One region of the Methylobacterium sp. Gmos3 genome, then DNA from elsewhere that is predicted to be linked to it. Evidence: predicted binding sites of a transcription regulator. Region 1 holds the regulator's gene; the other holds the start of a gene.

Region 1 (3,778 bases):
TTGTGGGTGGCGATCACCACCTTGCCGGTCAGGCGGCGCCTCACGCGATGGCTTCCTTCTGCAAGGCGACGAGCCGCTCGGTGCCGGCGCGGGCGAGGCGGAGCAATTCGAGGAGCTGCGCTTCCGTGAAGGGCTCGGCCTCGGCGGTGCCCTGCACCTCCACGATGCCGCCCTTGCCGGTCAGCACGAAGTTCGCGTCCGTATCGGCGGCTGAATCCTCCTCATATTCGAGGTCGAGGACGGGCATGCCCTTGTAGATGCCGCAGGAGACGGCAGCCACGTGGTCCCGCAGCGGATCGACGGAGATGATCGAGCGGGTGCGCATCCAGGCGAAGCAATCGTGCAGCGCCACCCAGGCGCCGGTGATGGCGGCGGTGCGGGTGCCGCCATCGGCCTGGATCACGTCGCAATCCACCGTCACCTGCTTCTCGCCGATGGCCGAGAGATTCGTGACGGCCCGGAGCGAGCGGCCGATCAGGCGCTGGATCTCCTGCGTGCGGCCGGATGGCTTGCCGGAATTCACCTCGCGGCGGGTGCGCTCATGGGTCGCCCGCGGCAGCATCGCGTATTCGGCCGTCACCCAGCCCTTGCCGGAGCCGCGCAGCCACGGCGGCCCGCGCTCTTCCAGCGAGGCCGTGCACAGCACCTTGGTGTTGCCGAAGCTGACGAGGCAGGATCCCTCGGCGTAGCGCGCCACGGCGCGTTCGAGGGTCACGGGCCGCATCGCGTCGGCGGCACGGTTGGATGGCCGCATGCGAGACCCTTTCCAGATGAGGAGTGCGGGCGGGGCTCATAGGCCGCACCGCCCCGGCGGGCAAGCAGCGGATTGATCCGAAGCCTCGGCAAAGACATGATCGGGAGACAGGACCCGCCCACCGTGACACACCAGAGCGTGGACATTTCGCAGAATCAATCGATGCAGGCCCTCTCGGCGCTCAACGAGCGTGCCAGGGAGATCTTCCGGCAGATCGTGGAGAGCTACCTGACGACGGGAGAGCCGGTGGGCTCGCGCAACCTCGCGCGCATCCTGCCCATGGCCCTGTCCCCGGCCTCCATCCGCAACGTGATGGCGGATCTGGAGCATTCCGGCCTGATCTTCGCGCCCCACACCTCGGCGGGCCGCCTGCCCACCGAGCAGGGCCTGCGTTTCTTCGTGGATGCGATGCTCGAACTCGGCGATGTCGGGCAGGACGAGAAGGACCGGATCGAGGGCCAGATGCGCGCGGTCGCCTCGCGCCACACCTTCGAATCCGCGTTGACCGAGGCGTCGAGCCTGCTCTCGGGCGTCTCGCGCGGGGCCGGCGTGGTGCTCACCACGAAGGCCAATGCCAGCCTGAAGCATATCGAGTTCGTGCGGCTCGACCCCGCCCGCGCCCTGGTGGTGCTGGTCTCGGATGACGGCAGCGTCGAGAATCGCCTGCTCGACCTACCCCCCGGCCTGCCGGCGGGGGCGCTGCAGGAGGCGACGAACTACCTCAACGCCCGGCTCGCGGGGCGCACCCTCGGCGTGCTGCGCGCGGAGATCGAGGCGGGGCGCCTCGCCAAGAAGCGCGAGCTGGACGAACTGACGGAGCGGCTGGTCGATGCCGGCCTCGCCACGCCGGTCGGGCCTTCGGAGGCGCGGCAACTCATCGTGCGCGGACAGGCCAACCTGCTGGACGACCTGCGCGCGGCGGAAGACCTCGAGCGCATCCGGCTGCTGTTCAACGACCTGGAGACGCAGAAGGACGTGATCGACCTCCTCGCCCGCGCCGAGCAGGGGGAGGGGGTGCGCATCTTCATCGGCTCCGAGAACAAGCTGTTCTCGCTCTCGGGCTCGTCGCTCATCGCGGCGCCGTTCCGCGACGGGTCGCAGAAGATCGTCGGCGTCGTCGGCGTCATCGGCCCGACGCGTCTGAACTACGCCCGCATCGTGCCGATGGTCGATTACACCGCCCGCGTCGTCTCGAAGCTTCTCGACGGCGGGCGGTGATCGTTCGCCCGCTCAGGCGGGGATCACGTCCACGATCTCGTAGGTGTCGGGATCGATGATCACGATGTCGTCGCGGACGAGGATGAAGTCGTAGCCCTCGTAATCCGGCACCAGCTCGACAATGGCCGGCGGCAGGCGGTGGAGCCGCACCGAACGCGGGATCGCCGTGCCGACGCTCAGCGCGAAGTCCACGCTGTCGAGCCGCGAGACACCGCCCCGCAGGATCGACTGGCGGAACTCCGTGCGCCGCCCGGTATCGAGGCGGGAATAGCCGCCCCGCACCGCACCCGCATCGCGACCGCCACGGGCGCCCGGCCCGCCACGCTCGGCGCCGCGACGCTCGCCGGCCGCGCCCGGCCCGTTCCGGCCATCGGGACCGCCGCGCTCGGCCGCACCGTTGCGCTCGCCGGGGCCGCCACGCTCACCGCGCTCACCGGGGCCGCCACGCTCGCCACGCTCTCCGGGGCCGCCGCGCTCTCCGGGGCCGCCGCGCTCTCCGGGGCCGCCGCGCTCAGCGCCGCCCCGCTCGGCCGCGCCGCCGCGCCCGCCCGGGCCACCCTGTTCGGCCGCGCCGCCACGTTCGGCCGGACCGCCGCGCTCCGCGCCGCCACCGGCCCCAGGGCCGCGCCCGCCGCCTTCACCGCCGCGCATGCCGCCGCCGCCCGCGCCACCCGGACCCGCCGCACCCGGCCCGCCCGCGCCGGGGCCGCCGCTCGCGCCGCCGCCCGGTCCACCGCCGCCGCCCGGCCCGGCCGCCGCGCCGCCGCCGCCACCGCCCGCGCCGCCGCCCCCTCCGGGACCGCCCTGCGCGAAGGCCGTCGTCGCGCCCGCCATGATGACCGCTGCGGCCACCGTACTGCGAAGAATTCTGTTCATGTGCCGTCCCACCGTCCCAGAGGGCGCGCCCTCCGGACGCTCGACCCGGGCCGGAACGGGGACGGAATCGAAACCGTTCCGAGGTTTCTCGACCGCTGGTTGGTGACAAGGCGCCACGTCTCGCGCACGCGAACGTGAGGATCGCTTGCAGGCGGGGTCTGGGGCTGTAACGTCCGCTCAAACCCGAGAAGCCGGCACAGTGTCGGCCCAGCGAGTCCCGGAGACGCCATGTCCGCACCTCCCGCCGGCCGTATCACCATTTCGTCGGAGCCCCACGATGCCGCCGACCGGCGCCGCCGCATCTTCGCGATCGTCGGCTCTTCGTCCGGCAACCTCGTCGAGTGGTACGACTTTTACTGCTACGCCTTCTTCGCCCTCTACTTCGCCCCGGCCTTCTTCCCGAAGGGCGATTCGACCAGCCAGCTCTTGCAGACAGCCGGCATCTTCGCGGTGGGCTTCTTCATGCGCCCGGTGGGCGGCTGGCTGTTCGGGCGCATCGGCGACCGGGTCGGGCGGCGGACCTCCATGGTCATCTCCGTGCTGATGATGTGCTTCGGCTCGCTGCTGATCGGCATTCTGCCGACCTACGACACCGTCGGCACCCTGGCGCCGGTCCTGCTGCTGCTGGCGCGGATGCTTCAGGGCCTGTCGGTCGGCGGCGAGTACGGCACCTCGGCCACCTACATGAGCGAGGTCGCCATCAAGGGGCGGCGCGGGTTCTTCGCCTCGTTCCAGTACGTCACGCTGATCGGCGGCCAGTTGCTCGCCTCCCTGGTGCTGGTCGGCCTCCAGGCCGTGATGACGAGCGCGGAACTGACGGCCTATGGCTGGCGCATCCCGTTCTTCATCGGCGCGGGCCTTGCGGTCGTGGCGCTCTACCTGCGGCGCTCCCTGGCCGAGACCAAGGAAGCCGGCGACAAGGAGAACGCC
Region 2 (3,778 bases), on a different contig from region 1:
GCAGGAGGGCGTCGGCGGGCGCTACGCCGAGGCGTTGACCCTGGGCAATCTCGTGCTGCGCCACGAGCCGGGCGAGGCCCCCTCCTCCGGTGAGATCGCGGGCCATCTCCACCCCTGCGGGAAGGTGGCGGCCCGCGGCCGGGCCGTGCGGCGGCGCTGCTTCGTCACCGACGGTCAGCGCCTCGTCATGCCCGCGCTCGGCGCCTTCGCCGGCGGCCTGAACGTGCGCGACAAGGCCTTCGACGCCGCCTTCCCGAAGGGCTTCACGGCCTATCTCCTCGGCGACGGCCGCGTCTTCGCCATCGGCCGGGCGCAGCTGGCGCGGGATTGATCGTGGCGATGCGGGGGGTGGACCGTCGCGGCATTCGCGCAAGGTCCGCGCCACCCTCGCCGTCGTTGCGAGCGCAGCGAAGCAATCCAGTGTAGCGGGACGTCTCAGACCGTGGCGGATCCCTGGATTGCTTCGTTCCTCGCAATGACGGGATTGGCCGTCTGAGCGACAGCCCCGCTAAAACCAGCCGCGTATCCTGAAATAGATGATCGGGATCACCGCACTGATGAAGATCAGGCAGAGGGCGTAGGGATAGCCGTAGGCCCAATCGAGTTCCGGCATGTGCTTGAAGTTCATGCCGTACATGGACGCGATCAGCGTCGGCGGCACGCCCACCACCGAGACGACGGTGAGCACCCGGAAGACGTTGTTCTGCTCGATGTTGATGAGCCCCAGGGCCGCGTCGAGGAGGAACTGAACGTTCTCCGCGAGGCGCGTCTCGAATTCGTCCAGCGATTCGATGTCCCGGCGGATCGTCTCGAACCGTCCGTCGTCGGTGAGTTCGAGCCCGTCGCAGGCGCTCGACACGAAGGGCAGGATTCGCTCCAGCCCGAGCAAACTCGCCCGCACCTTGCCGAGCACTTTCCCCCGGCGGCTGATCGCCCGCAGGATGCGCCGGAGGGCAAGGTCGCGGCGGCGGGGCGGCGGCTCTTCCATCCGCCGGGCGGAGGGACCACGCACATCGAAGTCGAAGATGCGGCTCGAGAGCGAATCGAGATCGGCGGCCATCTCCTCAAGCGCGTCGGCGAGGCTGTCGACCAGTTCCTCCAGCAGGACGATGAAGGTCTCGGCCGGATCGCCGGCCTCCTCTTCCGTCAGGCGCTTGGCGGCCTGTCCGTAGGCGCGCAGGTCGTGGAAGCGGACGGTGACGAGGTGATCCTTCGTCAGCAGGAAGCCCAGGGGCTTCAACTGCGAATCCGCCTGCTCGAAGGTGATCATCGGCGTCGAGAGCGACAACCCGCCCTTGAGCCGGCGCAGGCGGCTCGACGATTCCACTTCGGAGAGCGCGGCGCGCGTCGGAATGCGCAGGCCGGTCTCCTGCTCCACCGACGCGACTTCCTCGGCGGAAGGGTCGAGCAGGTCGATCCAGACCGCCCCGTGTTTCTTCAGCATGGCGGGCGGAAATCCTGGCAGGCATGGGCCGTCACGCGGCCCCAACGGGTGCGACCATCTTGACTTGGAACACCACGATGGCTATCTCGCCGTCGCGTTGGCACTCGTCGGAAGAGAGTGCTAACAGAGGTGCTAACCATGGGGTCGAGGCGACCCGCCGGGCCGCATCAACGCCATCTCCAGACCTGAAGCAAGAGGGCAGCTCATGAAGTTCCGTCCGCTGCACGACCGAGTGGTCGTCCGCCGCATCGAGAGCGAAGAGAGGACGAAGGGCGGGATCATCATCCCGGATTCCGCCAAGGAGAAGCCGCAAGAGGGCGAGATCATCGCCGTCGGGCCGGGCGCCCGCGACGAGAACGGCCGGGTGAACCCCCTCGACGTCAAGGCCGGCGACCGCGTGCTGTTCGGCAAGTGGTCCGGCACCGAGGTCAAGATCGACGGCGAAGACCTCCTCATCATGAAGGAGTCGGACATCATGGGCGTGGTCAACCTCTGACCCCCATCCGGCACCTACAGGCTTGAAGCCCCTTCGAGGCCGAACCCGGCCTCGGGGCATCCTCGAACCGAAAGAGCTTAGGACATGGCAGCGAAAGACGTTCGTTTCTCCGCCGACGCCCGCGACAAGATGCTTCGCGGCGTCGACATCCTCGCGGACGCCGTCAAGGTGACGCTCGGCCCCAAGGGCCGCAACGTCGTGATCGAGAAGAGCTTCGGCGCCCCGCGCATCACCAAGGACGGCGTGACGGTCGCCAAGGAGATCGAGCTCGCCGACCGCTTCGAGAACATGGGCGCCCAGATGGTGCGCGAAGTGGCCTCGAAGACCAACGACATCGCCGGTGACGGCACCACCACCGCGACCGTGCTGGCCCAGGCCATCGTTCGCGAGGGCGCCAAGTACGTGGCCGCCGGCATCAACCCGATGGACCTGAAGCGCGGCATCGACCTCGCCACCGCCGCCGCGGTGAAGGACATCATCGCCCGCGCCAAGAAGGTCTCGACCTCCGACGAGATCGCCCAGGTCGGCACGATCTCCGCCAACGGCGACCAGGAGATCGGCGAGATGATCGCCCACGCCATGCAGAAGGTGGGCAACGAAGGCGTCATCACCGTCGAGGAGGCCAAGACCGCCGAGACCGAACTCGACGTCGTCGAGGGCATGCAGTTCGACCGTGGCTACCTCTCCCCGTACTTCATCACGAACGCGGAGAAGATGGTCGCCGAGCTCGAGGACCCCTACATCCTCATCCACGAGAAGAAGCTCTCGTCGCTCCAGGCCATGCTGCCGGTGCTCGAGGCCGTGGTGCAGACCGGCAAGCCGCTCCTGATCATCGCCGAGGACATCGAGGGCGAGGCCCTGGCCACGCTCGTCGTGAACAAGCTGCGCGGCGGCCTGAAGGTCGCGGCCGTGAAGGCTCCGGGCTTCGGTGATCGCCGCAAGGCGATGCTCGAGGACATCGCGATCCTGACCAAGGGCCAGATGATCGCCGAAGATCTCGGCATCAAGCTCGAGAACGTGACTCTCCCGATGCTCGGCCGCGCCAAGCGCGTCCGCATCGAGAAGGAGAACACCACGATCATCGACGGCGTCGGCGAGAAGTCCGAGATCGAGGGTCGTATCTCGCAGATCAAGGCGCAGATCGAGGAGACCACCTCGGACTACGACCGTGAGAAGCTGCAGGAGCGTCTGGCCAAGCTCGCGGGCGGCGTCGCGGTGATCCGCGTCGGCGGCGCGACCGAGGTCGAGGTGAAGGAGAAGAAGGACCGCGTCGACGACGCCCTGAACGCCACCCGCGCTGCGGTGGAAGAGGGTATCGTTCCCGGCGGCGGCACCGCCCTGCTCCGCGCCAAGAAGGCGGTCGCCGAGCTGAAGTCCGATATCCCGGACGTCCAGGCCGGCATCAAGATCGTCCTGAAGGCCCTTGAGGCCCCGATCCGCCAGATCGCCCAGAACGCGGGCGTCGAGGGCTCGATCGTGGTCGGCAAGATCACCGATAAGACGGACTCCGAGACCTGGGGCTTCAACGCCCAGACCGAAGAGTACGTCGACATGATCCAGGCCGGCATCGTCGACCCGGCCAAGGTGGTCCGCACCGCCCTTCAGGACGCGGCTTCGGTCGCCGGCCTGCTGGTGACGACGGAGGCCATGGTCGCCGACGCGCCGAAGAAGGACAGCGGCGCCCCCGCGATGCCGGGCGGCGGCGGCATGGGCGGCATGGACTTCTAAGTCCGACGCCACCTATTGAAACGGGAAGGGGGTCGCCGAACGGCGGCCCCTTTTCTTTTGGGCGTAACGAGGGCAAAGTTACCAGGAATTGGTAACACGCTCGCCGGTGA

What was found. The regulator HrcA, encoded in region 1, represses chaperone genes, less so after heat shock. The targets are predictions, from matches to a motif close to GTTAGCACTCNCNNNNNGNGAGTGCTAAC.
Region 2: a site for HrcA is predicted at 1,541-1,569, ahead of groES (co-chaperone GroES). Genes of this name have one in related genera too.

Annotation. Positions count from the first base shown of each region.
Region 1 covers NZ_JBWJYL010000008.1:191,650-195,427, forward strand. Annotated here, with positions in the region: gene rdgB (RdgB/HAM1 family non-canonical purine NTP pyrophosphatase) at 1-44, opposite strand, end outside; gene rph (ribonuclease PH) at 41-754, opposite strand; gene hrcA (heat-inducible transcriptional repressor HrcA) at 917-1,972, shown strand; gene ACS5Q7_RS18120 (DUF1236 domain-containing protein) at 1,985-2,848, opposite strand; gene ACS5Q7_RS18125 (MFS family transporter) at 3,077-3,778, shown strand, end outside.
Region 2 covers NZ_JBWJYL010000004.1:275,511-279,288, forward strand. Annotated here, with positions in the region: gene pdeM (ligase-associated DNA damage response endonuclease PdeM) at 1-331, shown strand, start outside; gene ACS5Q7_RS10215 (magnesium transporter CorA family protein) at 509-1,444, opposite strand; gene groES (co-chaperone GroES) at 1,650-1,940, shown strand; gene groL (chaperonin GroEL) at 2,025-3,668, shown strand.